DNA from 3 places in the Pseudomonas sp. 5Ae-yellow genome. Region 3 is predicted to be linked to each of the others. Evidence: predicted binding sites of a transcription regulator. Region 3 holds the regulator's gene; each other region holds the start of a gene.

Region 1 (10,111 bases), on a different contig from region 3:
AATTCCGGGAATCTGCAATTACCAGCCTCGCCTTATCAGGTCATGGCTGGAACGGTAATTGCGGGAGCGCTGGTGACTGGCATCCAATCCGATCTACCGGGCGATGTGATTGCAACAGTCACAGAGCCGATCTACGACACGGCTACCGGACTACACCTGCTAATCCCGCAGGGCTCGCGTATCTTGGGCCGTTACAACAGCCAAGTTAGCTATGGGCAGAGCCGGGTTCAAGTCATCTGGAACCGCATCATCCTGCCCGACACAACCTCGCTGACGCTGGACAACCTGGTCGGTACCGACCCGGCTGGCTATGCCGGCTTAGAGGATGGCGTCGATTGGCATTGGGACCGGATCTTTGCCGGCGCCGTGCTGACAACGCTGCTGGGTGTTGGCGCTGAGCTGGCCGCGCCTGAGAACCGGCAGGATGGCGACCGTGTCATCATCGCCGGCCGAGACAGTGCGCAAGACAGTATCAATCAGGTGGGCCAGGAAATGACCCGGCGCAACCTCAACATTCAGCCGACACTGACCAGTAGACCTGGCCTGCCTGTACGCATCATCGTCAACCGCGACTTGGTGCTCCGCCCTTACCAGCCATTGCTCTTCAACCAGGGAGTGTCAGAATGACAACGACTCGAAAACTACGTCTGGGGCCGCTACCCAGCAATCAGACCACCAAGTTGACTTTCGTTTGCCCAGCAAGCCTGAAGGCTGACCTTGACCGCTACGCCGCGCTGCACGCCCAGACCTACGGAGAGGCAGTCGACGCCGTGACGTTGATCCCGTATATGCTGGAGGCATTTATGGCGCGGGATAGGGGGTTCAGGAAGGCGTCATCTCCGAAAGGTAACAATTTGTCAGAATAACATCTAAAATGGGCCGTGATGGTCAAGAGTGAACAGGTCCCCTTGGGTGGGTATAGCGGCCAGTTAAGACGGTAATAATAAGTATCATTACCACTTGCTCATTTGAGATGTGGTAGCAGAATTATGGACTAACTAAGGGGCAGTACTTGCGCATTAACCACGCTATCCTGATCCGTGCGCTTCCGGCAGATCGCTTGGAGGACTTCGTTAATGATTGGCTGGCCCAACGTTGCAAAGACTACCACAGCCATGAACTTTGGCGCGGGACAGGTGACATGGGGCGTGATGTCACGGGTTATGTAACAGATAAGCGCATGGAAGGTCCGTGGGACAACTTTCAGTGTAAACAGCTCAGTAAGTCACTATCCGAAAGCTCGGCTTTTGTTGAACTTGGAAAGATATTTATGCACTCGGCGGCCGGCGAGTACTCGTTGCCGCGCTCTTTTATCTTCGTCGCACCGCGCGGTGTTGCTAGGGCTGTGCAGCAGTTTATTGCTCATCCTGGGCGCTTTAAAAAGGCCTTTCTCGAACGTTGGAATACTGATATTGCAGGAAAACTTGTCGAAAAGCAGGTTGTCCAGCTCAGCCCTGAGATCGAGGCCGCGATTAGAGCATTTGATTTCACCCAAATCTATTGGCTCGACGCGGCGCGGCTTGTAGAAGAGCCTGCCTGCAAACCAGCTTTGGTTAAGTGGTTCGACGAGGACCCTGGTCCTTCGCCACGAGGTACTGTCCCAGAAGAGATAGATGCCAGCGAATCTTCGTATATCGGCCAACTCCTTAAGCTATATGAAGAAAAAGGTCCAGGGACTTTCCCGGATGCAACAGCAGCCCTTGCCAGCGCGGAGTTCAGCACGCATCTTCGCGATCAACGCACTCGTTTCTTCGATTCAGTGGCATTTGACCGATTTTATCGAGATTCTACCCCCGAGGATTACTTACCCAATTTTAAGGATGAAATCTATCACGGTGTGGTAGAGGTCCATGGTGGTGAGTATGAAAATGGGCTGGCGAAGCTGCGTCAAGTGATGCAGCAAGCAGCTATTCTGCAACCATCCGGCGTACTGGGAAAGCACGCCGGACCTCAGGTCAAACAAGGGACCTGCCACCAGTTCGCAAATGACGGGCGTTTGCCGTGGCATCGTTAGAGGACAGAATATTGGACAAACATCCGTTCAATAGCACCCTTGAAACCGGTATTCGGGCCTTGATAGTGCTTGAGGCTTTTTACCCGCGTCGTTGCGATTTAATGGAAATGACGTGGTTTGACCATCTGATCGTACATACAGGCGATATTGATGGTCAGGATGTACCAGAAAGTCTCCATCCCGATCTTCCTAATCGTACTGGTGAACTCCTAGTTCGGCGCCAGCTGGTAGAGAGAAGCTTGCGTATGATGCAGCAAATGCACCTTGTTGAAGTTTTTGAAACAGAAGGTGGAATAGAATTTTGTGCCGGTGAGGAAGCCCCAAGTTACGTGGAGCTTCTGCAGGCGCCTTATTCTCTTGCGCTCAAGGACCGAGCTAGATGGATGGCGGATCGCTTTTCTCAACAGGCGAGTGTTGAAATTCGGCAACTCATTGAAGGCCGGATTGGGCGCTGGACTACGGAGTTCACGACGGATAACACATCTTCGGGGCGATCAGTATGAATGGTATCCGGCTGCGTTATCTTGTCTTCACTGGTCCCGGCATTGAGCCTGCCGAACTTCGGTTTGATGAGGGGCTCAATATTGTCTTTGGCGCCTCGAATACTGGTAAATCCTTCGCTTCGAAGGCCATTCTTTTCATGCTCGGCGTTTCCAAGAGCCTACCCGAAATTGAAGAAATTAGTGCTTATGAATCGGTTTGGTTAGGCCTGACACTACCTGATAATCGTGATGTTACGCTTTGCCGTGCCACACAGGGCGGCGAGTTCACGCTCTATGAGGGGCTGCTCAAGAAAGCCGGCGTCAAAGATGGTTTAGTGTTGCGCCAGAAGCACGATTCAAAGCGCACTGATACCGTTTCGCACTTATTGCTCAATGCGATAGGGGTAGCGGGAAAAACGGTCGTTCGAGACGGCAACTGCAAGAAGGACACGCTGTCCATTTACTTATTATCACCCTACGTTGTAGTGTCTGAGCAGGATATTATTGCCGAGAAGAGTCCTGTATTTACCTCGGGGGCGCCTTCTCAGCGCACCTTCGAGCAGAACCTATTCAAATTTTTGCTTACCGGTGTTGACGACGCCGCTGCCGTGACAGTTACCAAGCCATCAGAGCGCAAAGTGGCCAAGGCTGCGAAGATTGAACTAGTAGATGAACTGATTGCTCAGATCGATGCGGAGCTCGGCGAGAACCCACCAGATGAAAGGGAAACCGAAGAGCAGCTTGGGCTACTGGAGCAAAGTGCGAGTGACCTTGCTTCTCGATTAAAGGCTGCCCAAGCGCAGCTTGACTCCCTTGTAGGTGAAAGACGGAAAACCATAGAGCACCGTCGTGAGTTGTTAGAAAGGGCGAGAGAGCTTGATCTAACGATTGAACGTTTTTCCAAATTACAGGCTGTCTACAGCTCGGACCTTCAGCGCTTGCAGTCAATTGAGGAGGGAGGATTCGTACTCGTGGCGATGACCGACATGGATTGTCCGGTCTGTGGTGCTCCATCTGATGCCCAAAAACATAATCATGCAGCGGAAGAAATTGCGATGGCGCATAAAGCTGCTGCCGCTGAGGGCCGAAAAATCGAGCGCGAACAACGTGAACTAACCCACACTATAGCTTCTCTTGAGGCTGAAGCTGTAGGCCTGAACAGGACCGTTGATTTAGAGAAAAATGAGATTGATAGACTCGATGGCGAGATTGAGAAGGCGCGCCCATATGAAACTTCTTTGCGACAAAGTTACGAAGTATATGTGTCGAAGCGATCCGAGATACTACATGTTCTCGACCTTTATAAGCGCCGCTCCAATCTATCAACCCGGAGAGCTGAAATTGACGCAGAGCCAACCCGACGCAGTAAAGGCGATGCACCGTCAGTAGGCCCAGATTCGACTACATTATTCCGGTTTGGGGAGACCGTGAAGTCTGTACTAACTGAATGGCGATTTCCCGATGCAGACAAGGTTCAGTTTGACACGGAAGCTATGGATATTACTGTTGCCGGAAAACTCCGTGCCGCCAATGGCAAAGGTGTCAGAGCAATTCTCCATGCTGCTTTTAATGTGGCCATTGTTGTTTTCTGTATCGAAAACGATCTTCCATACCCTGGTTTTCTCGTTCTTGACACTCCATTGCTCACTTATCGCGAGCCGATGAAGTCGCGCTATGGTGAGTTGTCGGATGATGAAAAGGTTCTCAAGAAGACAAGTCTTGCTGAGCATTTCTACAAACACATCGCTAGCCTGAAGGACAAGGTGCAATTCATCGTGATCGAAAACTCTGATCCGCCGACTGCTATCCGAGATATCGCTCGTATTGAGACTTTCAGTGGACTAGAAGGGAATGGCCGATTTGGTTTATTGGCAAAAACACGTACCTAATGGGGTTGCAACTGGAAATTGGTCATAAAGTTTTGGATGGAATCAGAATCCGGCGTGTGATTATCGAGATATGTGTGTTGGTAGCCTGATGTGTGTGGAATGTAAGGGTCAATGATTATGGATGCGCGAGATTGCATGGAGATAGTCACACGAAAATGAACAAAATTAAGGGGAACGCATGCTGAATCGAGGATCGGAGTGGCGCAGGTGGGAGCCCCATATCCATGCGCCTGGCACCGTAATGAACAACCAGTTCAGTGGACCAAATGCTTGGGACCACTACCTCACAGCACTTGAGCGGGCGACCCCGGTCATTGAAGCGATCGCAGTTACCGACTATTACATAACTGATACCTATCATAAAATCTTGGAATACCGAGATGCCGGCAGGCTTCCTAACGCTACACTTATTTTTCCCAATGTGGAGTTGCGGCTCGATGTTGCGACTGCGAAGGGAGGCTTCGTCAATCTACACCTTTTTGTGAGTCCCGAAGATCCGCAGCACATTGAGGAGTTGCAACGGATACTGTCGCGCTTGCAGTTTAATGTGATGCAAGATCGATTTGATTGTACGCGCGCCGATCTGATCAGGCTAGGCAAGAAGGCAGACCCGAAGATCACTGACGATGGTGCTGCGCTTGCCTATGGAGCCAGCCAGTTCAAAGTCAACTTCCAACAGCTGCGTGAAGTGTACACGGAAAGCAGTTGGGCGAAAAAGAACATATTGATTGGTGTGGCAGGTGGAGCGAGCGATGGAACATCGGGTGTCCGAGAGGCGGCCGACCAGACTATCCGACGAGAGATCGAAGGGTTTGCCCATGTTATATTCGCTAGCAGCGAAGCGCAGCGAGAATTTTGGCTAGGCCTCAAGCCTTCAATGTCTGCCCATGAAGTTCGCAAGGTCTATGGAGGCCTCAAGCCCTGCCTTCATGGAAGCGACGCTCATAACCTTGAGAGTGTTGCCTCTCCGTTTGGAGATCGCTTCTCCTGGATCAAGGGCGGGCTCGAATTCGACTCGTTGCGTCAAGCATGCATCGATCCTGCCGACCGAGCGCATGTTGGGAGTGAGCCCCCTGCCTCTGCAACGCCCTCTCAGGTGATTTCAGAGATCGAAATCTTCGATGCGCCTTGGATGAATACGCCAGTTATACCGCTCAATCCAGGGCTGGTTGCTATTATCGGAGCTCGTGGATCCGGCAAGACCGCGCTGGCTGACATGATAGCGGCTGGTTGTGACTCGATTCCGGACGAGATTTGGAATGCAGACGAGTGGGCAAACCCGTCCTTTCTCGTTAGGGCCCGCCCAATTGTTGGAGATGCAAAGGTCAAGGTGAAATGGGCGGCTGGAGATCCCGAGATTCGTTCGCTTGATGGTTCGGACGCCAATGGACCGTTCAGCTATCAGCGGGTGCGGTATTTGTCTCAGCAGTTTGTCGAAGAGCTATGCTCCTCAAACGGGCTAACAGACGGTTTGCTTCGGGAAATTGAGCGTGTGATTTTCGAAGCGCATCCCGAGGAAAGCAGGGACGGCGCGTTGAATTTTACCGAGTTATTGGAGCAGCGTGCATCACGGCATCGCCTCGCTCGCGCCAGGGAGGCTGAAGCAGTCGCCCAGATTTCTGATCGCATAAGTACAGAACTGGAGAAAGAAAAGCTAGTCGCCAGCTACGAAGCAGAGGTGGCGAAGAAAAAGAAGCTGGTCGACGCCTATACGGCCGATCGCGCTAAGCTGGTATCGAAAGGCGGTGAAAAGAGAGCTCAGAGACATACGGAGTTGGCTGACGCTGCCAGCAAAGTCCGAGTGAAACTTCGTCAGTTTACGGGGCAGCGACAGACGTTTCTCGCCATGCAGGATGAAGTGAAAGATATGCGTCGCAACCAGGCACCCGAAGCGCTTCGGCAAGCTCAGGCGCGCCATGAACATAGCGGAATGTCAGCGGATCAATGGGCTGCGTTTCTTATCGACTATACGGGGCCAGTCGATAACGATCTTTCAGGCTATGTGAAATGGGTCGATGGTGAGATCACCAAACTCAAGGGAACCGCACCACCACCGGGGGACCCGAATACCGCCTATGTCCCCGAAGATGCTGATCTAAGCGCACTCACACAGGCGGTGCTGGAAGCAGAGATGGCGCGGCTGGAGAAGCTGGTCAATGCCGACAAAGATGCTCAGCGCCGCTATGCCGCCCTCTCCAAAAACATCGCGGCCGAGACCGCGGCGCAACAATCGTTGACGGAAAAGTTAAAGGACGCCAAAGGAGCCAAGGATCGCGCTCTCCAACTACAGACAGATCGTGAGGCGGCGTATGGCAGGGCCTTCGATGCGCTCGTCGCTGAGCAATCAGTTCTGGAGAGACTTTACGAGCCGTTGATGACGCGGCTTGCCGCATCTTCGGGAACACTGAAGAAACTATCGTTCTCGGTCACGCGCATTGCAGACGTGGAGCAATGGGCAGAGGCGGCCGAGGAAGGTCTTATTGATTTGAGAAAAGCCGGCGCCTTCCGTGGGAAAGGGACGCTTCGGCAAAAGGCTGATGAGGTGCTGAAAACTGCTTGGGAAGCTGGGGATTCTGGCGCCGTGATAGCAGCGATGGCGGAGTTCCGACGGCTCTATCAGAATGATTTGCTGGATCATTCCCCCGTGGCGAGGGCGGATCAGGCGGAATTCCGCATATGGTCGAAACGCTTCGCTCAGTGGCTGTTTAGCACGGACCATATCGAGATCCGATACGGTATCGGCTATGATGGTGTCGATATCCGAAAGCTATCCCCTGGCACACGCGGAATAGTCCTTCTGCTTCTTTATCTCGGTTTGGACGACAAAGATGACCGACCGCTTCTCATTGACCAGCCAGAAGAGAACTTGGACCCGAAATCAGTCTTTGACGAATTGGTTCGGCTATTTATTGAAGCCAAATCACACCGACAGGTGATTATGGTCACTCACAACGCGAATCTCGTTATCAATACCGACGCCGACCAGATCATCATCGCAGAGGCAGGCCCACAACCCCATGGAGCGCTGCCGCCCATTACCTACCTGTCAGGCGGCCTCGAGAACGCCGAAATCAGGAAAGAGGTATGCGAAATCTTGGAGGGCGGTGAGGCTGCGTTCCAAGAGCGTGCGAGGCGGCTGCGTGTGAGGTTGGATAGATGATCTGCCTTGTCCAAATGATGGGTGTGGAGTGTTTCTGCTGCTTGCAACCACGCCGCTGTGGCCCGCCTGAGCTTACTGCCGCGATACACCTATGTGGCTCCCAGGCGACAAATTCGTACGGCTCGCAAGCAGCCGAAACTTAACCTAAGTTCTTTCCCTGTATAGTCTTTACACTTCAGGCCCGCTTGGCTGAAAAGCTTGACGCCGGTCTTTTTTTAGGATGTCTCGCTCTTCGGTTACCCGCTTGAGTTCGGCACGCAGACGACGCAGTTCAGCTTGCTGATCGTCCTCTTGTGCGCGCTGCTCTTGGGGCTTGCTGTAGCGTCTAATCCAGGCATACAGGCTGTGGGTCGACATGCCCAAGCGAGCAGCTACTTCGGCCACCGGCAGACCTCGCTCGGTAACCTGTTTGACTGCTTCGATTTTGAATTCTTCGGGATAACGCGGGTTGCTCATGGCACCTCCTAATGGGCCGTATTATGAGGCCAGAAGGTGTCTACGAAACTAGGGGCGATTCAATAGCACCCGCCAGGTTACTTCTGCTGGCGAATTGTCATTCCGAAAGCAGAAACACCAATCCCCGGCGGGCCGGGGATTGGTGTTAGCGCAAGAAGCTAATAATTGAGGTCAAGCAAAAATGTTAGCTTGAACCCTATTATTACTTAGCGGCAACCAGAAGGAATGTGGCTAGCATCAAGCGTACCAGTACACGTCCAGCGAGAAATCTGGCCAGTAGCTGTAACAGTTGGAGTCAGGACCAGGGTGTCGCCAGCGATCGCACCGTCGTCAAAGGTTACAGTAATGCCACCAGCACCTGTTACAGCCACATCACCCGCACCAAAATACTTACCTTCGAGCAGCAGCGCAGACGCGATAGTCGTAGCACTGGCAGCAGCCGCACCAGCTGTCGCAGAGTCAACCGCAATATCTGCCTGCAGACCAGCGGTCGCTTTCAGACCTTCAGTTGCTTGGGCACGCGCCGTGTAATCTTGGTAAGCTGGTAGTGCAATAGCAGCCAAAATGCCGATGATCGCGATCACGATCATCAGTTCGATAAGAGTAAAACCTTTTTGAGCTTTCATTTAGTTCTCCATTCATATTTGAGATAGCCCTGCGGCTTGCCAACAAAAAGCAATTATTAGGCCAACCAAGAAAATCAACAGCAAACCCGGTCCCACCTTGGATCCATTGCGCGCCTAACGTGCTAAGAGCGCCCCCAGACGTCGTTTTGTGACCATATTCGTCACTCTTACCCAGCACTAAAAAGCCCAGTCACTATCTGACTTTCCGTGCAAGCCAACCAAGACCTATACTATAGTGAAGTTAAAATTCGCGCCTTGTATCAGAGATACGGACTCCCCATGGAAAACCCTTCCCTATCTGGCCTAGCCAGACGCATCGTGCAAGACGAGCTGCTTGATGCAGCAGTCGCGGCGAAAGCCACCCAACAAGCTAGCCAAGATAAAATCCCTTTTATTACCTATTTGGTACAAAAGAAGCTCGCTAGTGCGCGTGACTTGGCCATGGTGTGTGCGGAAGAATTTGGCTATCCCTACTTTGATCTCTTAGCGATAGACAAGGAAGCACAGCCTCAGGATCTTGTTAGCGAGAAACTGATACGCCAACACAGCGTTTTACCATTATTCAAGCGTGGCTCTCGCCTTTATCTGGCCACTTCAGACCCGACGAACCAGCAGGCTCTCAGCGACATCCAGTTCAACACAGGCCTAATGACGGACGCAGTCATTGTCGAAGATGACAAACTACATTTAGCAATAGAAAAATTTCTAGACAGCCCCACAGGTGGCCTGGGCGACATGTCTGATGCCGACCTGGATGATCTGGACATTCAGTCCGTCACTGATGACGACAAAAAGGACATGTCCAATGACTCCGACGACGCACCAATCGTTCGCTTCGTCAATAAAATGCTACTGGACGCAGTACGCATGGGGTCATCCGACTTGCACTTTGAGCCGTATGAAAAGACATACCGGGTTCGCTTCCGCACCGACGGTATTTTGCACGAAGTTTCCAAGCCCCCCCAACAGCTGGGCGTTCGTATAGCAGCACGATTGAAAGTCATGTCATCTATGGACTTAGCAGAAAGACGAAAACCACAAGATGGCCGTATCAAACTGAAAATATCAAAAAACAAAGCTATAGACTTTCGCGTAAACACTCTGCCCACCCTTTGGGGTGAGAAGGTTGTATTGCGTATTCTTGACTCGGAAAGCGCCAAGATGGGCATTGATGCGCTTGGCTACGAGGCGGACCAGAAGAAGATGTACATGGCGGCACTGGAAAGACCTCAAGGCATGATTTTGGTAACCGGCCCCACCGGTTCAGGTAAAACCGTCTCGCTCTACACCGGTTTAAACATTCTAAACACCGTAGAACGCAACATATCTACCGCTGAAGACCCGGTAGAGATTAACCTTGAGGGCATTAACCAGGTTAACGTAAACCCCAAACAGGGGCTGGATTTTGCTAAAGCCCTACGCGCTTTTCTCCGGCAAGACCCAGATATCATCATGGTAGGTGAGATCCGCGACTTGGAAACGGC
Region 2 (10,111 bases), on a different contig from region 3:
ATCATGCCGGGGGGCCGCTCGCAGTTAATCACAAAGGGTCGCTATTCTACCCGGTTGACGCGCGCCTGCCGACCTCTAACGAGGGTGCCGCGAGATCAATTGCAACCTTGGCAGTCGAGTGCGCATCCCACATACTCGGCACACTACAACGGAGATCATTATGGATTGGGAAACACTGCTGTGCCGGGAACGTTTGGGTAAGCCTCTAGCCAGCGCCGACGAGTTAGGCCGCACACCGTTCCACAAGGACCATGATCGCGTTATCTTCTCTGGCGCTTTCCGCCGGCTAGGCAAGAAAACCCAGGTGCACCCGGTTTCCAGTAACGACCACATTCACACTCGTCTTACCCATAGCCTTGAAGTTGGCTGCGTAGGTCGCTCTTTGGGCATGCGCGTCGGTGAAATGCTGCGCAGCGAGCTACCAGACTGGTGCGAGCCCGCCGATCTGGGTGCGATAGTCCAGGCGGCCTGCCTGGCGCATGATATTGGTAACCCGCCCTACGGCCACTCCGGCGAGGATGCCATCCGCCACTGGTTCCACCAGGCAGCCCAAGGCGGTCTGCTTGATCAGTTGAGTGAGGCAGAGCGTCAGGATTTTCTGCACTTTGAGGGTAACGCCCAGGGCTTCCGCGTTTTAACCCAGATTGAGTACCACCAGGCTGATGGCGGCATGCGCCTGACTTACGCAACGCTAGGCGCTTATCTGAAATATCCCTGGACAGCGCAGCATGCCGATAGCCAGGGCTACAAAAAACACAAGTTTGGCTGCTACCAGGCCGAGTATCCGCTGCTGCAGCAAATCGCCGACAAGCTCGGCCTGCCCTCCCAGGGCGAGCAGAGCTGGAGCCGCCACCCGCTGGTCTATCTGGTCGAGGCGGCTGACGACATTTGCTATGGCTTGATTGACCTGGAAGACGGCCTGGAAATGGATCTGCTCGCCTATTCAGAGGTCGAAAAGGTTCTGCTCGATCTCGTGGGCGATGATGTGCCCGAGACCTACCGCCAACTTGGCCCCGAAGATTCCCAGCGCCGTCGCTTGGCAATACTGCGTGGCAAGGCGATTGAGCATCTGGTAAACGCTGCCGCCGAGGCGTTCATCGAGCAGCAACCAGCGTTACTGGCTGGCGACCTGAAAGGTGATCTGGTTGAGCATATGCACGGAGCAGCAAGACGCTGCGTGTTGGACGCCAAGCAGATGGCGCGCAAACGCATCTTTCAGGACAAGCGCAAAACGGTGGTCGAGATCGGCGCCTACAGCACACTGGAAACCTTGCTGAACGCGTTTTGCGGCGCAGTCAGCGAGCTGCATGCCGGCCAGAACCTGAGCTTCAAGCACCAGCGCATACTGGACCTGCTGGGACATACCATTCCACAAGCGGATTGGGATCCCTACCGCAGTTACCTGAGAGTGGTCGATTTTATCGCTGGCATGACCGATCTTTACGCCGCCGACCTGGCAACCCGTATTCGCGGTATCAATCAGCCCTGACAAAGCAGTTGTGCAAGCTCCGCCGCGCTAGCGCGCCAGTAACGCGGCAATCACCATAACCAGCATAAAACACAGGCTTTTCCAGAATAGCAGCGGGTTACGTTCCATCAGCGGTGGTCGCGTTCTATTGAAATAGGCCTGGCTGGGCTGACGCAGATCAAACACAAACTCCGAGAGCGCTTCGTAGCGTTTGTTGGGGTTGGGCTGCAGGGCACGTTTGAGCACCTCGTCTATCCAAGCCGGAATCTCTCGCTCATCGTGCAGGACCGTCTGATACATCAGTTTGTTCTGCGCTGCACGCGTGCGTGCTTTGGCCACTTGGGCGCCGTAAGGTAATTTCCCGGTGAGCATCTGGTAGGTGATAACCGCCAATGAAAACAGGTCAGAGCGTGGCGTGCCGCTGTCACCGATAAAGTACTCGGGCGCGGAGTACTGAACGGTGCCCAGCATCTGTTCGGGCAGTATCTGGGAGCTCATTTCCATCAGTCCGGCCACGCGGGTAGCGCCAAAATCGATGATTTTCACGGTGCCCGTATTATCTATCATGATGTTGTCGGGGCGCAGATCCTGGTGCAACATTTCCATCCGGTGAAAGGCCTGCAGTCCTCTGGCGATCTGCTCGACGATCCCGCGCACCTGCTCCAGGCTCGGCGCAGGATTATCGACCATCCACTGGCGCAGCGTCTGTCCCTCGATATATTCGGTAGCCACATAGAGAAAATTCCGCTGCCTCTCGATACGGCAAGGCTTGAGCACATGCGGACTGTTTAACCGGCGGGCAATCCACTCCTCTAGCATGAAGCGCTCCCGATACGCCGCATCAGCGCCCAGATCAATAGAGGGGGTCTTCAAAATCACCTGCTCGCCGCTCTCCTGATCCACTGCGAGATACACATGACTGCGGCTGCTGGCCTGTACTTCGCGCATGATGCGATAGCCGTCAAACAGTTCGCGCGCTTCAAGCAAAGGAGGTAGCGGCAGGTTGCCAAGCAGCTGATCAGTCAACCAGTCAGCAGCGGTGTCGCGTGTTGGCAGACCGTCTACACGCACCACTTGAACAGTGAGGTTATCGTCGCTACCGCGCGCCAAAGCTTCTGCCACAATCAATTTGGTCGCGAGCTCCAGGTCTGCATGCTGCTCGGCAATGGTCTGAGCAATAAAGGCTACACTGACAAATTCGTAGACACCGTCGGTTGCCAATACAAAGGTATCGCCCTGCGTCACCGGCAGGGCCTGGTAGTCAAGTTCCAGCTGCTGCCTGGCACCCAGCGCACGTGCCAGCTGGCTTTGCTGCTGCGACACCCATAAGCGATGATCCTGCGTGAGCTGCTCCAGCCCGCCGCCTGCCATGCGATAGATGCGCGCATCGCCAACGTGAAACAGGTAGGCTGTGGCCGCTTTTAAAATAAGCGCGCTAAAAGTACAAACGTAACCGCGATCAGCGTCATAGCGATACTGGCTTTGTCGCGTCTGGGCATACAGCCAGGAATTGGTGGCCATCAGCACGCGCTGCGCTGACTGCTTTACGCTCCAGGCCTCGGAGGTGCAGTAGTAGTCTGCCAGAAACCCCGTTACCGCGGCTTCACTGGCGACCTGGCTCAGACTGCTGCTGCTGATACCATCAGCCAGAGCAATGGCAATACCCTTGGTACTTAGCTGGGGCTCGGCCGGAACCCACGCGCCGTGAAAGTCCTGATTCAGGTCTTTCACGCCCTTGTCCGAATGCTGCCCCACACTCACTGAGAGCTGTTTATACATGCGTTATACACTCAAAAACCCCGACGCCGCCGGGGTAGTCACAGAGTAGCGAGCGCGTTAGAGCACGCGCTTGGGAGCGGTGCGCACGTGGGTGGTATAGAGCGTAAGACCGGTAAAGGCCAGACCGCCGACCAGGTTACCTAGCGCGGTGGGGATCTCGTTCCAGATCATGTAATCCATGACCGAGAAATCTCCGCCCATGATCATCGCTGAGGGAAACAGAAACATGTTGACCACCGAGTGCTCAAAGCCCATGTAAAAGAACAACATGATCGGCATCCACATGGCAATCACCTTGCCACTGACCGAGGTAGAAATCATAGCCCCTACCACGCCCATGGATACCATCCAGTTGCAAAGCATCCCGCGCAGAAAAATGGTCAGCCAGCCAGCGATACCATACTCAGCGTACCCCAGAGTCCGAGCTTCACCGATGTGCGAAATTTTTTCGCCAATCGCGCCCGGATCGGTGGAGAAACCGTAGGTATAAACAAAGGCCATCATCAAAGCCACGGTGAGCGCGCCAGCAAAGTTGCCGACAAACACCAATCCCCAATTGCGCAGCAGGCCGCCCATGGTCACACCAGGGCGCTTATCGAGCAGCGCGAGGGGCACCAACATGAAGACCCCAGTCAGCAGGTCAAAGCCCATCAGGTAGAGCATCACAAAACCCACCGGGAACAAAATGGCACCGATCAGCGGGTTCCCCGTCTGTACCGTAATGGCAATCGCAAATACCGCCGCCAGTGCCAGAATGGCACCGGCCATGAATGAGCGGATCAAGGTATCGCGTGTGGACATGAAAACCTTGGACTCACCCGCATCCACCATCTTGGTGACAAACTCGGCAGGAACTAAATAAGACATGACGTGACTCTCTCTGTACTCAATCGTTTAAGGTGGCTGACGTGCGTATCAGGCAGCAGCGCGCCAGTACTGCTGGTTCGGCCAGCCGAAACCGGCCTGGCCAAGCGGATTATTCAGTCGCTATTGCCACTTCCACCCGGTCGTCGCTCAGCCGAACTGGCCATACGCGCAAGCGCTGCTCTGGATACTCGACGCAGCTGCCGTCGACCAACCTAAAGTGCTGTTTGTACAAAGGCGATGCAATTACCAGATCCCCCTTGATATACCCGACGATGCCACGACCTATCACGTTTGCGCCTGACTTGGGGTCGCGATTCTCAACCGCAAAAAGCTGCTCACCTTCGCTGTACTGGGGTAAATGAAACAGGGCAACCTGGGTATTATCCAGCAGCGCGACCACGCCCGAGTTGGCCACCAGATCCTGACGCGTGCAGAGCACACGCCAGGCAACGGATTGTTGCTCCGCACTTTGGCTGTGTTCGATCATCAGAGTGCCTCCTCGGCCAGCGGTATGAGGTTTAGCTCATGAGCCTGAAGCGGCCGACGCTGCTCACGTTCCTTGACGAACTTGATATCCGGATCACCGCGCTCGTCATTAACAAAGGTGCGAAAACGCTTGAGCTTTTCCGGGTCCTTCAGGGCATTGGCCCATTCACATTCATAGCGATCAATGACCAACTGCATCTGGGATTCCAGCTCAGCGCCCAGCGCCAGGCTGTCATTGATGATGACGTCTTTCAGGTAATCCAGACCGCCCTCAAGACCTTCACGCCAGACCGAGGTGCGCTGCAACCGGTCAGCCGTGCGCACGTAAAACATCAGGAAGCGATCGATATAGCGGATCAGCGTTTGATCATCGAGATCGGTGGCGAACAGTTCTGCGTGACGCGGCCGCATGCCGCCGTTACCAGCGACGTAAAGGTTCCAGCCGTTCTCGGTGGCGATGACGCCCACGTCCTTGCTTTGCGCCTCAGCGCATTCGCGCGTGCAGCCCGAGACCCCAAACTTGATTTTATGGGGTGAGCGCAGGCCTTTGTATCGATTTTCCAGTACCAGCGCCATGCCCACACTGTCCTGCACACCGTAGCGACACCAGGTACTGCCAACGCAGGATTTGACCGTGCGCAGCGACTTACCATAGGCATGACCTGTCTCGAAACCTGCGTCAATCAGCTCGCCCCAGATGTCCGGTAACTGATGCAACTCGGCGCCGAACAGATCAATTCGCTGGCCGCCGGTAATTTTGGTATAGAGGTCGTATTTCTTGGCAACCGCGCCGAGAGCAATGAGTTTGTCGGGGGTGATCTCACCGCCAGCAATACGCGGCACAACCGAATAGGTACCGTTGTTCTGCATATTGGCCATGAAAGTATCGTTGGTGTCCTGCAGCGGCACCAACGAAGGGGCGGTGATCGGCTGATTCCAGCAGGAAGCCAGAATCGAACCCACAGCCGGCTTGCAGATATCGCAGCCTATTTGGCCGTAGCCATGCTTGGTCAACAGCTCGTCAAAGCTGATTATGCCCTCAACCCGGACAATGCCATAAAGCTCCTGCCGGGTATGGGCAAAGTGCTCACACAGGCTTTTATCGACCTCAACGCCGCGCGCACTGAGTTCATGCTCAAACACCTGCTTGAGCAGCGCACTGCAACCTCCGCATCCTGTACCCGCCTTGGTCGCCGCTTTGAGATCGCCGAGGTCAACACAGCCGGCATCTACCTGACAGCAAACAGCGCCCTTGCTGACGTTATGACAAGAGCAGATTGTGGCAGTATCCGGCAGCGCGTCAGCACCGAGTGCCGGAGCGCCCTCACCGGCGGGCAAGATCAAACTGGCCGGATCAGCCGGCAGTTTGATGCCGTTTTGCGCGTACTGCAGCAGCGTGTCGTAGAAGCTGTTGTCACCCACCAAGACCGCGCCAATCACCTGGCTGCCATCCGGCGATACCACAAGGCGCCGGTAGCTGGAGTTGACCTCATCATTAAAGCGGTAGCTTTTGGCACCCGGTGTAGCGGCGTGCGCATCGCCAATGGAGCCTACATCCACACCCAACAGCTTCAATTTGGTGGACATATCCGCGCCAATAAAGCTCTCGTGTGGTTCACCCATTAGCAGCGATGCCAGATTACGTGCCATGGTGTAACCCGGTGCAACCAGACCAAAAACGTTTCCTTTCCAGGACGCGCACTCGCCGATGGCAAAAATATCAGGATCGCTGGTTTGGTAATCGCTGTCGATTACCACGCCGCCGCGCTCCGCGACGTTGAGCCCGGCGTTGTGGCCCAGAGCATCCTGCGGGCGGATGCCAGCGGAAAATACGATTAGATCGGTTTCCAGCGACTCGCCATCACTGAAGTTCATGCGGTAGGCATACTCTTCGCCAGCTACAATTTCACTGGTTGCGCGGTTTAGGTGTACACGCACGCCCAGTTCTTCGATTCGGGCCTTCAATGCAGCGCCACCATCGGGATCAAGCTGCACAGGCATTAACCGCGGGGCAAATTCAACAACATGGGCTTCCAGGCCCAGTGACTTGAGTGCATTGGCCGCTTCCAGCCCGAGCAGTCCGCCGCCGACGATGACACCGCGACGCGCGCCCTTGGCCGCCGCGCGGATGGCGTCGAGGTCGTCCAGCGTGCGGTAAACCAGTCGTGAGTTACCGTCAGCACCGGCAATCGGCGGCACGAAAGGATAGGAACCTGTTGCTAGCACCAAACGGTCATAGGCTTGCCGCCCTTCGCTGGTCACGACCTCTTTGCGCTCGCGGTCGATCTCCAACACCGCCACACCCAGGTGCATATGCACCCCATGCTGTTCATAAAAACCAGCTTCGCACATGGCTAATGACTCGGCATCGCGTCCGCCGAAATACTCCGACAGGTGCACACGATCATAAGCCCGCTGACGCTCCTCACCGAACACGTGAACTTGATAATGGGCAAGCGCTCCTCGCTCAGTCAGTTGTTCGACGCAATGATGGCCGACCATACCGTTACCGATGATGACTAGTGTCTGATTATTGATCGGTGTCATATTCGAGTTCATCGCCTTTCCTCAGTCGAAGCCGCAGCCGGCAACAGCCGGCAAAAAAACAAAAAAAAACGCCTGGAGCCCTATTGGGACTCCAGGCGCCGTTGCCTGGTACTGATCAAATTGTGTTGGGCGCTAGCCGGAGCTTCGTTGCTCGGATCACCCGCTTCCTAGCCTTGAGGCAGGTGATCTACGATGACCACCGGAAGCATGGCTGTATAGAAATAGCCGTTGCTCTAACAAAGCAACAGGCATGCCAAGATAGAGAAAAAAACCTTCGGGTAAGCGGGAGGGAACCGATATAAGATTAAAAACCATTAAATACAATAATTTAAAATAAAACAGCAGGCCAAAAGCACTAGAATAACTCTCTGATTAAAGAGCTGTTGAGTGATTCCAAGGTGAGCCAGAAGGGGGCAATTTCAACAGAGAACACTATTTTGGTGCGACTACTTAGACTTGATCGGCATTCAGAAAATTGGTGTCAAGCAATCCTGAACCTAGCGCTAGCCGACCTAACAACAGGTCTACCAGTTGCAGTTGAGCGCTGATCGCCCGGGTAGCGACCTGAAAGAATTCGACCGAGTGCACCTTAGGTCCCTTCTGGCTTTCAAGTATCGAGCGAATACGGTCAAGCAATATATCCAGCGCATCCTCCGCCTCGCGTACAGACGAGCTGACCAGATCCCGCAGCTCAGGATCTGAAATCAGCCTGGCCAAGGCGGCATAAGCTTGCTCCTGGATTTGCGCACTCAGAATCTGCAAGCGGTCCCGCCAGATGGGCAGGTTTTGCCGATTAGCCGCAATACCTGTCCCCAAAGCGCGACTTTGCCCAACCAGCTCAATATTGTGCAGCAATTCCAGCCATATACCTTCAGCTTGGGGAGCCAAACGTCCCAGGCACACCAAGTCAAAGCGCGACGCGAGCGCTTCAATTGTCTGCAGCAGGGACGCCGTCATCTGATTGTGCAGTAACAGCAAATGCGCTGCGGTGTGGTGATCGAAGCCAGCTTCTATCTTTTGCCATAGATCACGTGTCTGGTGCCAACTGTCGTACCAGTAGAGCGACGCTTCGTAGTGGCCGATATTTCTAAGCAGACGCAGCAGTTGTTGATGCACCGACCAGCGTCGTGCCTCCAATGCGTGCTCTCCCGACATGACACCAAAGGAGAGTCCGCGGTGGCGCTGCAGCTGCTCCAGCAATTGCCGCAGCAGAAAAATGTGCGCAATCGCCTGACGCCGCTGCTCTGTCTCTTCCCGCTTACGTACGTGGCGCAGCCGGCATACCGCAAGCGTTGAAAGCAACACAATGGCGATGAGCAACATCCATATCATGCCAATACTTCCCTGAAGGCCTCTGGGGCGGTTTCACATCACTTTTTACCGAGCAACTCAATACGGTAACCGTCTGGATCTTCGACAAACGCCAATACGCTTTGTCCATGCTTCATCGGACCCGGTTCTCGCACTACATTGCCACCGGCAGCCTTGATTTGTTCGCAAGCCTTGTAAACGTCCAGCACTTCAATAGCGATGTGCCCATAACCGGACCCCAGGTCATACTCATTGGTGTCCCAATTGTGGGTCAGCTCCAGCGCGGTATGTTCTGCTTCATTACCGTAGCCGACAAAGGCCAGGGTAAAACGTCCTTCCGGGTAGTCCCTGCGGCGCAACAGCGTCATACCCAAAACCTCGGTATAAAAGGCGATGGATTTTTCCAGATTACCCACACGCAACATCGTGTGCAGAATACGCATAGTTAAAGCCCTGATTGGATATACAAAGTTAAAGCTACAAGCCTGCGCCCAGTCTAGCCAGACTGACAGCAAAACGCCCGGATAAACCGGGCGTTTTCATTACTGTCTTATTGCTCAGAGCAACTTGCGGCCCTTGTTGGCAGCGATCCGCATACGCAGCGCATTCAACTTGATGAAACCAGCGGCATCTGCCTGATCGTAGGCACCCGCATCATCCTCAAAGGTCGCGATGTTGGCATCAAACAGCGAATCATCTGATTTGCGGCCAACAACCATGACGTTGCCCTTGTAAAGCTTGAGACGGACAACACCATTAACCTGCGCCTGCGAGGCATCAATCATCTGCTGCAGCATGACGCGCTCAGGGCTCCACCAGAAACCGTTATAGATCAGCTCGGCATACTTGGGCATCAAGCTATCTTTCAGGTGAGCAACTTCACGATCCAGCGTGATCGACTCAATCGCACGATGCCCCTTGAGCATGATGGTACCACCGGGCGTTTCATAGCAACCGCGTGATTTCATACCGACAAAGCGGTTTTCAACGATATCCAAACGGCCGATACCGTTATCGCCGCCTACTTTGTTCAGGTAAGCCAGCACGGTAGCCGGGCTCATATCCTTGCCATCGATAGATACGATGTCACCATTCTGGTAACCGAGTTCGATGTAGGTCGCTTGGTTAGGTGCGTTTTCTGGTGAAACGGACCAACGCCACATATCTTCTTCATGTTCTGCCCAGGTATCTTCCAGCACACCACCTTCATAGGAGATGTGCAGCAAGTTGGCATCCATGGAGTAAGGCGACTTCTTCTTACCGTGGCGCTCGATCGGAATATCGTGCTTGGCAGCGTAATCCATCAGCTTTTCACGGGACAACAGGTCCCATTCACGCCAGGGTGCGATTACCTTCACGCCCGGCTTGAGCGCATAGGCACCCAATTCAAAGCGAACCTGATCGTTACCCTTGCCGGTAGCACCATGGGAAATGGCGTCAGCGCCGGTCTCGTTGGCAATTTCAATCAAACGCTTGGCAATCAGCGGACGGGCAATAGAGGTACCCAGCAAATACTCGCCTTCATACACTGTATTGGCGCGGAACATAGGGAATACGAAGTCACGAACGAACTCTTCGCGCAGATCATCAATGTAGATTTCCTTCACACCCATGGCTTGCGCCTTGGCACGCGCGGGCTCTACCTCTTCGCCC
Region 3 (10,111 bases):
GTGGATATCGTCAAGAACAGCACCGATCCTGAGCAGCAGAAGCAAGCTGATGCGCTGCTGGCGCTGTTGACGCCTATCGCCAAGGCATTCATGACTGAAGTAGGTTTTGAAGCTGCCAACCACGGCGTGCAGATCTACGGTGGTCATGGCTTTATTGCTGAATGGGGCATGGAGCAAAACGTACGTGATGCGCGTATTGCCATGCTGTATGAAGGCACTACCGGTATTCAGGCGCTGGACTTGCTGGGCCGTAAGGTACTGATGACGCAAGGCGAAGCACTGAAGGGCTTCACCAAGATCGTTCACAAGTTCTGTCAGGCTCAGGAAGGTAACAGCGATATCGCCGAGTTCGTCGCGCCGCTGGCTCAGCTCAATAAAGAGTGGGGCGAGCTGACGATGAAAGTAGGTATGGCCGCTATGAAGGATCGTGAAATGGTCGGTGCTGCTTCAGTCGACTATTGCATGTACTCCGGCTACGCTTGCCTGGCCTACTTCTGGGCTGATATGGCACGCGTTGCCGCTGCCAAGCTGGCCGAGGGGACTTCCGAAGAGGCGTTCTACACTGCCAAGCTGCAGACCGCGCGCTTCTACTTCCAGCGAATTCTGCCGCGCACCCGCGCTCACGTAGATTCAATGCTGTCTGGCGCCGACAACCTGATGGACATGGACGCAGAGAACTTCGCTCTGGGTTACTGATTCAGCAGTTAGTCTGAGTGCTAAAAAGGCCGCCCCGGTTGATCCGGGGCGGCCTTTTTTATGCCGCGATAGCGCTATCTTTTATGGATTGCGTGCCAAGCGTAAGCCGCTGAATTGCCAGCGCGCCGCGGCGGGGAAAAAGTTGCGGTAGGATGGCCGGCTATGGCCGTTGGGTGTGGCGCATGAGCTGCCACGCAGCACCATCTGGTTGATCATGAACTTGCCGTTGTATTCGCCCACGGCACCGGCAGCAGGCTGGTAACCCGGGTAAGGCAGATAGGCGCTGTTGGTCCATTGCCATACTTCACCAAATAACCCGCCCAGTCCCGGATGCTCTCTGGCGGCGTGCTCCCATTCCATTTCTGTCGGTAATCTGGCCTCTGACCAGCGTGCAAAGGCGTCAGCTTCATACAGACTGATGTGGCATAGCGGCGCGCCATGGTTCAGTGGCTGCTCCCCGGCGAGGGTAAAAATCATCCACTGCTGGTCACGGTGCTGCCAATACTGCGGCGCTTTCACTTCGTTACTGCAAACCCAGTCCCAGCCATCTGAGAGCCAAAGCTCGGGCCGCTGATAGCCGCCGTCGGCGATGAAGGCGAGAAAGTCCCCATTGTTCACATTGCGGTCTGCTATTTGAAACGGCTCAAGCCAGACCTTGTGCGAAGGCCCTTCGTTGTCATAGCTGAACTCTGCAGTTGAATGACCGATTTCACATAGCCCGCCTGCCAATGAGACAAACTGTTGTGCGGACTTGTCTTGTTCTGCTTGCGGATGCTCGGGTGCAGCATCACGCCAGGCGGGTTGCAATGGATTACAGGCAAAGTGGTGTTTGAGATCGGTCAGCATCAGCTCCTGGTGCTGTTGCTCATGCTGCAGTCCGAGCTCTATCAGCTCGTTGAGCTTGCCTGACTGATCTCCCGTCGCCAGCAGCGCTGACATGTGCTGGTCGACGTGCTGGCGATAGTGCAGTACCTCGTCCAGTGAGGGGCGTGACAGCAGGCCGCGCTCTGCCCGCAGGTGTCGCTCACCGACGCCCACATAGTAGGAGTTGAAGAGTATGCGGTAGCGAGGGTCTAGTGGCGGTGGCGGCGTATCCAGGGCACCGAGCACAAAAGTCTCAAAGAACCAGGTGGTGTGTGCGAGGTGCCACTTGAGTGGGCTGGCATCCGGCATGGATTGCAGTTGGCAATCCTCTGCACTGAGCCCGCGAATAAGCTCTAGCGAGTACGCCCGGGTCTGGGCGTAGCGAAACTCAAGGCTGTTAGCGCTCCGCTGGCTGGCGATGTGGCTCATATTGGCTCCGCTAGAAATACGCCGAACCAGTCTTGCGGATCAGTCCAGTATTGCTTGCAGCGCAAGCCACTGGCCGCCAGCAGAGCGCGAAATTCGTCGACACTGTATTTGTGAGAATACTCGGTGAGTATGTGCTCTTCTGCGCGGAAATGCCGGTCGGTGTGGGCGCCAAACTCTACCCGTTGCTGCTGATTTGAAATCAGGCGCATTTCGATGCGGCGGCTGGCCTGATCGAATCGCGCGCAGTGGCGAAATTTTTCCGGATCAAAATTGGCATCCAACTCTCGGTTTACCACGCTCAGCACGTTGAGATTAAATTCGGCAGTAACCCCGCTGGCGTCATCATAAGCGGCTTCGAGAATGTCGGTATCTTTGATCAGGTCTGCCCCGATCAGTAGCCGACCATGCTGGCCGCAGTGCGCTCTCACTCGCCGTAAGAAGCGTATAGCGTCGCGAGGCTCGAAGTTGCCGATGGAGGAGCCTGGGTAGAAAAACACGGGGGGGGAGTCCGCTCGCTCAGCCAGCAAATCATGCAGGTCCAACTGCTGGGTAAAGTCGGTGACCACGCCGACGCATTCCAGTCGTGGGTGTTGCCTGGCAATCTCGGCCAGCGAGCTTTGCAGAAACTCGCCTGCGATATCAACGCCAACCAGCCTGGCCGGCCGTATTGCGTCGAGCCAATACCGCGTTTTACCGCAATCGCCGCAGCCCAGGTCTATCCATTGCATACGGGCAGGCAGATGTTCGGCAATAGCGTCGCGATGCTCCGCAAATATCGCGGCTTCAGTGCGGGTAGGGTAGTACTCGTCGAGTTTGCAAATGGCGGTGAAGAGTTCACAGCCACGATCGTCGTAAAAGTATTTGGAGTCGATGCGCGCTTGAGGTTGCAGCAGTCCGCGCAGTAGTTTTTGACGCTCATCCTGAGCAGGAGTGTGAAGTGCAGTTTGGAGTCGGGGCAGATCTAGGGCAAGGCTCACGCAGGCGATATCCTCTGCTAGTCAAAGACGCATGTTCTTAAAACTTAGCAGTCTGCGTAGCCATACGCCAGAAAAGGTTCTGGCGTATGCCGGAACCTGTGACTCAATGCTGGGTAAACCTTAGAGTCCCTTGGCGCTATCTATCAGCTGCCGGATCATCTTGAATAACTTGCGGGAGGCCGCTGGAGTCTTGTTTTGCTCGGCTTCTTTATTGGCTTGTCGAACCAGATGTCGAATCTGCTGCCGGTCGGCAGCGGGATAAGCCAGCATGAAGAGTTCCAGTTCGTCGCTGCGGCCGGTGAGCAGGCGATCACGCCAGCGTTCCATCTGGTGAAAGTGCTGGGCATGTGCCTGGGTACTGCTGTCGATCAGATCAAGATACGTCTGGATCGCTTCAATATCCTGGTCCCGAACGAGCTTGCCGACAAAGCTCATGTGGCGCTTGAGAGCGCCGCGCGCAGTGTGTCGGGGGGCTTCGGCCAACGCCAGGCGTAGCTTGTCGGTCAACTCAAGTTTGTTGAGCTGATCGGGTTTGAGCGCGATCAGTCTACGTCCCATTTCTTGCAGAGCATCCATTTCCCGTTTGATCTGACTTTTGCTCTTGCCTTCGTCAATGGGTTCGAGGGATTCGTCTTCGTGAAACTCGGTCATGGCGTGCCTGTTGGAAATTGCTCGGGTTGGGTAGGTGTTATTGCATGAGCAGACGCGGCTGCTGGCGACTATGATACCTGTTCTGATCAGTACAGGGGTAATCGGCTGTGGTCGGGTGTGGCGCAACCCCGTTACAATGGAATGCATTGCTCTGGAGGATATATGACGACACCGATTTCGACTCAGCCTGACGATCCGCAAACGCTGCGTGCCAACCTTGAACAACGGGTAGCCTTTATTGTTGATGAGGCTCGCCGTCAGGGGGCGTCTGCCAGTGAAGTTGGCGTCAGCCAAAATACCGGATTATCCGTTGGCGTGCGCAAGGGTGAGGTCGAGACGGTTGAGTTTAATCGAGACCAGGGCTTTGCCATTACGCTATATGCCGGTCAGCGTAAGGGGTCGGTAAGCACCTCTGACACCTCTGATGAAGCCATCCGCAAAGCAGTAGAAACGGCACTGGTTATTGCGCGCCACGCTTCGGAAGATCCCTGTGCCGGTTTGGCAGATGCTGACTTGATGGCACAGCAGGTGCCAGATCTGGACCTCTTTCATCCCTGGAATATCAGTGCCGAGGCCGCTATCGATAAGGCACTGGCGCTGGAGGCTGCGGCGCTCGAAGTCGATTCGCGCCTGACCACCGATAGCGCGCAGGTGAGCACGCAGCAAGGCTGCCGGGTGTATGGCAACAGCCATGGCTTCATCGGTAGCTCTATGGGCTCGCGTCATAGTGCGGCAGCGGTGCTGATCGTAGGGTCGGAGCAGGGTATGCAGCGTGACTATTGGTATGCCGTTGATCGGATCGCCGATCGTTTGCCGAGCGAGCAGGAGATTGGCCGCAAGGCGGCGCAGAGAACATTGTCGCGCCTGAACCCCAAGCCGATTAAAACCGCTAAGGTGCCCGTGTTGTTTGCCGCTGACCAGGCTGTAGGTCTGGTCGGGCACCTGCTGGGGGCTATATCGGGTGGTGCGGTTTACCGGCAGTCTACTTTTTTGCTGGATGCGCTCGGTCAACCGGTCTTTCCTGAGTGGATGACGATGTGTGAACGGCCTTATGAGCTGCGCGCAATGGGAAGTTCGGCTTTTGATGGTGACGGCTTGGCGACCCGTGAACAGGCCTTTATTGACCAGGGACGCTTGAGTAGCTGGATACTCTCTACTTATTCCGGCCGCAAGCTAAGCATGCCGAGCACCGCTAATGCTGGTGGTGTACACAACCTGCAGGTCACCAGTAATGCTGGTGACCTTGATTCCCTGCTCAAGGAAATGGGCACCGGGTTGTTGGTGACGGAGCTGATGGGGCAGGGCGTCAACGGCGTGACCGGTGACTATTCCCGCGGCGCAGGTGGCTTTTGGGTCGAGAACGGTGAGATACAGCATGCCGTCAACGAAGTGACCATCGCCGGTAACCTGAAAGATATGTATGCCAATCTACGCTGCGTCGGCAGTGATCTGGAGCGACGCGGTAATTACCTGACGGGGAGCTGGTTGGTTGATGGTATGACGGTAGGGGGCGCATAGAGACAAGAGTTTTGCAGCTGGAAGCCCTAAGCGGGAAGCTGGAAGCAGATCGCGAGTACCTTTACTGTGAGCTTTTTTCAGGATGTGTATTGACGGCGATAATTCAGGAAAAACACTGATTAGCTTCTAGCTTCTAGCTTCTAGCTTCTAGCTTCTAGCTTCTAGCTTCTAGCTTCTAGCTTCTAGCTTCTAGCTTGCGGCTTGAAGCTTGGCGCTTCCAGCTTCCAGCTTCCAGCAGCTACTCCCCTTCACCAAAATAGTCGTTAATCAGGGCGACTAGCTCGTTCAGCGCCTCGTCGGCCTGATCACCCTCGCAACTAATACAGATTTCACTGTCTTTGCTCGCCGCCAGCATCATGACCTGCATGATGCTTTTGCCATCAACCTGCAGTGTCTCATTCTCGCCAACCTGCACAACGCAGCCATAGCGATTGGCAACGCCAACGAACTTGGCTGCTGCGCGGGCGTGCAAGCCCAGTTTGTTGATGATTTTTACGCGGGTAGTTGGCATTTCAATGAAGGTCGCGATGGCGAATCAGTAAATTGGGCGTACTGGCGCGAAGCTCATTGACCAGTCGTTCGGCGAGATAGACTGATCGGTGGTGTCCACCAGTGCAGCCGACGGCGATGGTCATATAGCTGCGCTCACCGGCGGCATAACGCGGCAGCCATTTATTGAGAAACTGACGGATATCCTGATACATCTCTTCTACGTCCGGCTGGCTGCTCAGATACTCGCGTACCGGCTCGTCCAATCCGGAGTAAGAGCGCAACTCCGGGCGCCAATAGGGGTTGGGCAGGCAGCGGACGTCGAAAATCAGATCAGCGTCGGCGGGCACACCGCGTTTGAAGCCAAATGACTGAATGAGTACCGAGGGAGTGCTGCCTTGGCTGCCGAGTAAACGTTGTTTTATCTGGTCGCGCAGCTGATAAAGATTTAAGTGGCTGGTATCGATCTTGAGGGTCGCCAGATCAATGATCGGCTCCAGTATGCGCAGTTCTTGAGCAATAGCCTCGGCTAGCGAGCGCTGGCTATCAGTAAGCGGATGCTTGCGACGGGTTTCTGAAAAACGCTTGATCAGTACGTCATCGCCTGCGGCAAGGAAGAGCACGTCACATTGTACGCCAGCATCGCGTACCTGCTTGAGCAACTCGGGGAAGCGTTGCAGGTCGCTGGCCAGGTTGCGAGCGTCGATGCTGATGGCAATCGCCGGTAGATTCAGGTCTGCTTCGCTAGCCTGTTTGGCCAGTTCCGGCAGTAATCCCGCAGGCAGGTTGTCAATGCAGTAGAAACCGTTGTCTTCCAGCAGGTGTAGTGCGGTACTTTTGCCTGACCCCGAACGGCCACTCACGACGACCAGGCGCATTGGCTTCAGCTCCCATCTCCGGCGGTCATAATGTCGTACAGGCTTTGTGCATCGGGCGCTTTACGCAGCGCTTCTCGCAAGTCTGCCTGATCCAGTTTGCTCGCCAGCATTTTCAGAATCTGTAGATGCTGGTCGGTCGCTTCCTGTGGCACCAAAAGCACAAAGATAAGGTCCACAGGCTGGCCGTCCAGCGCATCGAAATCGATTTTACCGTCCAGCTGCAGCAGGGCGCCGATCGCTTTATGGCAATCGCCCAGGCGGCAGTGAGGGATGGCTATGCCATTACCAAAGCCAGTGGAGCCAAGCTTTTCGCGGGCTATCAGGCTTTCATAAATAGCGTCTGGATCAAGGTTTGTGTGCTGGGCAACCAGTTTGCCAATTAGCTCCAGCACACGTTTCTTGGATCCCCCCTGAACGCCCGAAAAGGTGCGGTCAGGGGTCAAGATATGGTCTATTTGCATGGTTATGCGGTTAGGTTCGCGTTAACGGTCATTGGCGCCTTGCAGGCGATCGATGTATTTTTCTTTATGCTTGATCAGTTGCCTGTCGAGTTTGTCGGTTAGCTGATCAATCGCCACGTACATGTCAGTACTTTCAGCCAGGGCGACAACTTCGCCGCCTGCTACGTGCAGGGTGGCTTCAGCTTTTTGACGGAGTTTTTCGACCTCAAGGGTTACCTGTACGTTGGTAATCTTGTCAAAGTGCCGCTCCAGGCGGGACATTTTTTCAGTGACGTGATCGCGCAGTGCGTCAGTGATATCGAGTTGATGACCGCTAATGTTCAGTTGCATACGGCTTCTCCTGATTGGCTTGATGTTGCTGGGTGACCAGATGTCACCCGGTGGTGCCACTGCATATTCCTTGACTGCTTAAACCAGTCTCTTGCGTTCGCTCGATGGGGCTATGTTGAGCGACTCGCGATATTTAGCGATTGTCCGGCGGGCCACTTCGATCCCTTGTTCTTCCAGTAAACCAGCGATCTTGCTATCGCTCAATGGTTTCTTTGGGTTTTCTGCTGCAACCAGTTTTTTGATCAGTGCGCGGATGGCGGTCGAGGAGAATTCGCCGCCCTCGCTGGTGCCCACATGGCTGGAGAAAAAGTATTTGAGTTCGAAGATGCCGCGCGGGGTATGCATGAATTTCTGCGTGGTGACGCGCGAGATGGTCGATTCGTGCATGCCGACCGCTTCGGCAATATCGTGCAGTACCAGTGGCTTCATGGCTTCTTCGCCTTGCTCCAGGAAACCGCGTTGGTGCTCAACGATCTGCGTAGCAACCTTCATCAGGGTTTCGTTGCGGCTTTGCAGGCTCTTGATGAACCAGCGTGCCTCCTGCAAGTTATTGCGCAGATAGGTGTTGTCGTCACTGGAGTCGGCGCGACGTACCATCGACGCGTACTGGCCGTTGACCCTGACTTTAGGCACTGATTCCTGGTTCAGCTCGACCAGCCAGCGATTGTTGTCCTTACGGACTATGACGTCGGGAATAACGTATTCGGGTTCGCCGGATGCAATTTCGCCGCCGGGGCGTGGGTTGAGTGTCTGGATTAGTGCAATAGCATCGCGCAACTGGTCTTCTTTGAGCTTGCTGCGCCGCATCAGTTGGCTGAAATCCCGGCTGCCGAGCAGTTCAAGGTGATCGCGTACAACGCGCGTCGCCTGCTCCAGTAGCGGCGTGTCAGCGGGAAGCTGGCGAATTTGTAACAGCAGGCATTCGCGCAAGTCCCTGGCGCCAATACCGACGGGCTCAAACTGCTGGATGCGGTGCAGCACCATTTCGATCTCATCCATCTCTACTTCCATCTCGGGAGGCAGTGAGGCGAGTATGTCGTCGAGGGATTCTTCCAGGTAGCCATCGGCATTGATGCCGTCGATCAGCGCGGCCGCAATCTCGTAGTCGGTTTCCGACATCGGGATCAGGTTGAGCTGCCACTCCAGGTGACTTTGCAGGGTTTCACCTGTGCCAGTGCGCGAGGTGTAGTCCCAGTCTTCTTCATTTTGACTGGGTAGCGAGCTGGCAGATGTCTGGTAGACATCTTCCCACTGGGTATCTACTGGTAATTCATTGGGGATTTGCTCATTCCAGTTGCCGTCCTGTTCTGGCTGGCTATGCTGGTCAATGGCATCCATGGATACGGGTTCGGGCAGGGTGACGGCAGATGGGTCGCCGTCGCTGTCGCCATCGCTGCCCGCAGAGCCGGCGGCGCTGTAGTCGTCATCGCCGTCGTCGGCCATCTCCAGCATGGGGTTGGCCTCCAGTGCTTCCTGCACCTCCTGCTGGAGGTCGAGGCTGGATAGCTGTAGCAGTCGGATGGCTTGCTGCAGCTGCGGCGTCATCGTCAGCTGCTGCCCCATCTTGAGGACGAGCGAGGGTTTCATTTTTTGGCGAACTACCTTATGCGCTTGGTCAAACTGTTATCGAGGCCGCTCTGGCTCATATCGTTCTGTAGCATGCCTGAAACTTTTACCGTTTTATAGCCGAAACGCGTGTCCCAGATAGACTTCACGCACCTTCTGGTCTGCCATGACGGCAGCCGCGTCGCCTTCAGCAATGATGGTGCCTTCGCTAACGATATAGGCCTTGTCACAGATATCCAGGGTTTCGCGCACGTTGTGATCGGTGATAAGTACGCCGATGCCCTTGTCCTTGAGATGTTGAATGATCTGCTTTATGTCGTTGACCGAGATGGGGTCCACGCCGGCGAAGGGCTCATCAAGAAGTATGAAGCTGGGATCTGTGGCGAGTGCACGAGCAATTTCGGCGCGCCGTCTTTCGCCCCCGGACAGGCTCATGCCGAGGTTGTCGCGTAGGTGCTGAATATGAAACTCACGCAACAGCGATTCGAGTTTTCCCTTGCGTCCCTCGGCATTCAGATCCTTGCGGGTCTCCAGAATGGCCATGATGTTATCGGCCACTGTCAGCTTGCGAAAGATCGAGGCTTCCTGTGGCAAATAGCCGATACCTTCGCGCGCGCGTCCGTGCATGGGCAGCGCGGTGATAGCTTTGTCGTCGATTCGTACTTCGCCCTGATCCGATTTGACCAGGCCTACGATCATATAGAAGCAGGTCGTTTTGCCAGCCCCGTTGGGCCCCAGCAGGCCAACGACTTCTCCGCTACTGATCGAGACGGAGACGTCTTTGACAACGTTACGTGCTTTGTATGTCTTGGCCAAGTGACTGGCTGTTAATGTACTCATGGCGCAGTGGGCTCGCTTTCACCGCCAGTGGCACCATTGCCGCGACTACGCGGCTGAATGGTAATTTCAATGCGGCCACTGCCGTTGCTGCTGGCGCCGCTGCCAGTGCTGCCGCTGCGCCCTGCATCGACAACCTGTGCCGGTATGTCGTAGCTGACATAGTCACCCTGGAAGGTATTGCCGGACTGCTCCAGGAAGGCGTTGTCGATTAGCACGACGCGTTCATCTGCGGCGTAGTACTCGATCGTTTGGGCGCGTGCCTTGACCGGTGGCTTGTTGGCTTCGGGTGTCTGCTGGTAGGTGGCAGGACCGCCCTGCGTGACCATTTTGTTCAGTTGGCCACTAGCGTCAGTGGTCAGGGTCACCCGGCTGCCAGCCAAGCGCATGCTGCCCTGAGTAATGATGACGTTGC

What was found. Region 3 encodes sigma-54, which starts transcription at its own class of promoters, with help from an activator protein. Its sites were predicted from a motif close to ANTGGCATNNANNTTGCTNT; they were not measured.
Region 1: the regulator sigma-54 is predicted to act here: its motif matches at 8,674-8,693, upstream of H4J77_RS00270 (pilin).
Region 2: the regulator sigma-54 is predicted to act here: its motif matches at 7,386-7,405, upstream of nirB (nitrite reductase large subunit NirB).

The regions. Positions count from the first base shown of each region.
Region 1 covers NZ_JACGWE010000001.1:47,071-57,181, forward strand. The annotation lists gene H4J77_RS00235 (TrbI/VirB10 family protein) at 1-627, shown strand, start outside; gene H4J77_RS00240 (DUF2274 domain-containing protein) at 624-866, shown strand; gene H4J77_RS00245 (ABC-three component system protein) at 1,013-2,014, shown strand; gene H4J77_RS00250 (ABC-three component system middle component 2) at 2,026-2,517, shown strand; gene H4J77_RS00255 (hypothetical protein) at 2,514-4,385, shown strand; gene H4J77_RS00260 (TrlF family AAA-like ATPase) at 4,564-7,545, shown strand; partial or broken gene H4J77_RS00265 (transposase) at 7,747-8,001, opposite strand; gene H4J77_RS00270 (pilin) at 8,208-8,627, opposite strand; gene pilB (type IV-A pilus assembly ATPase PilB) at 8,907-10,111, shown strand, end outside.
Region 2 covers NZ_JACGWE010000012.1:31,616-41,726, reverse strand. The annotation lists gene H4J77_RS09580 (glutaredoxin family protein) at 1-5, opposite strand, end outside; gene H4J77_RS09575 (deoxyguanosinetriphosphate triphosphohydrolase) at 161-1,489, shown strand; gene H4J77_RS09570 (bifunctional protein-serine/threonine kinase/phosphatase) at 1,517-3,247, opposite strand; gene H4J77_RS09565 (formate/nitrite transporter family protein) at 3,305-4,114, opposite strand; gene nirD (nitrite reductase small subunit NirD) at 4,224-4,601, opposite strand; gene nirB (nitrite reductase large subunit NirB) at 4,601-7,159, opposite strand; gene H4J77_RS09550 (nitrate- and nitrite sensing domain-containing protein) at 7,598-8,479, opposite strand; gene gloA (lactoylglutathione lyase) at 8,518-8,901, opposite strand; gene H4J77_RS09540 (argininosuccinate synthase) at 9,016-10,111, opposite strand, start outside.
Region 3 covers NZ_JACGWE010000019.1:27,821-37,931, reverse strand. The annotation lists gene H4J77_RS12620 (phenylacyl-CoA dehydrogenase) at 1-696, shown strand, start outside; gene egtB (ergothioneine biosynthesis protein EgtB) at 778-1,989, opposite strand; gene egtD (L-histidine N(alpha)-methyltransferase) at 1,986-2,966, opposite strand; gene yjgA (ribosome biogenesis factor YjgA) at 3,087-3,617, opposite strand; gene pmbA (metalloprotease PmbA) at 3,780-5,135, shown strand; gene H4J77_RS12595 (HPr family phosphocarrier protein) at 5,374-5,646, opposite strand; gene rapZ (RNase adapter RapZ) at 5,648-6,502, opposite strand; gene ptsN (PTS IIA-like nitrogen regulatory protein PtsN) at 6,508-6,963, opposite strand; gene hpf (ribosome hibernation-promoting factor, HPF/YfiA family) at 6,985-7,293, opposite strand; gene H4J77_RS12575 (RNA polymerase factor sigma-54) at 7,372-8,880, opposite strand; gene lptB (LPS export ABC transporter ATP-binding protein) at 8,974-9,699, opposite strand; gene lptA (lipopolysaccharide transport periplasmic protein LptA) at 9,696-10,111, opposite strand, start outside.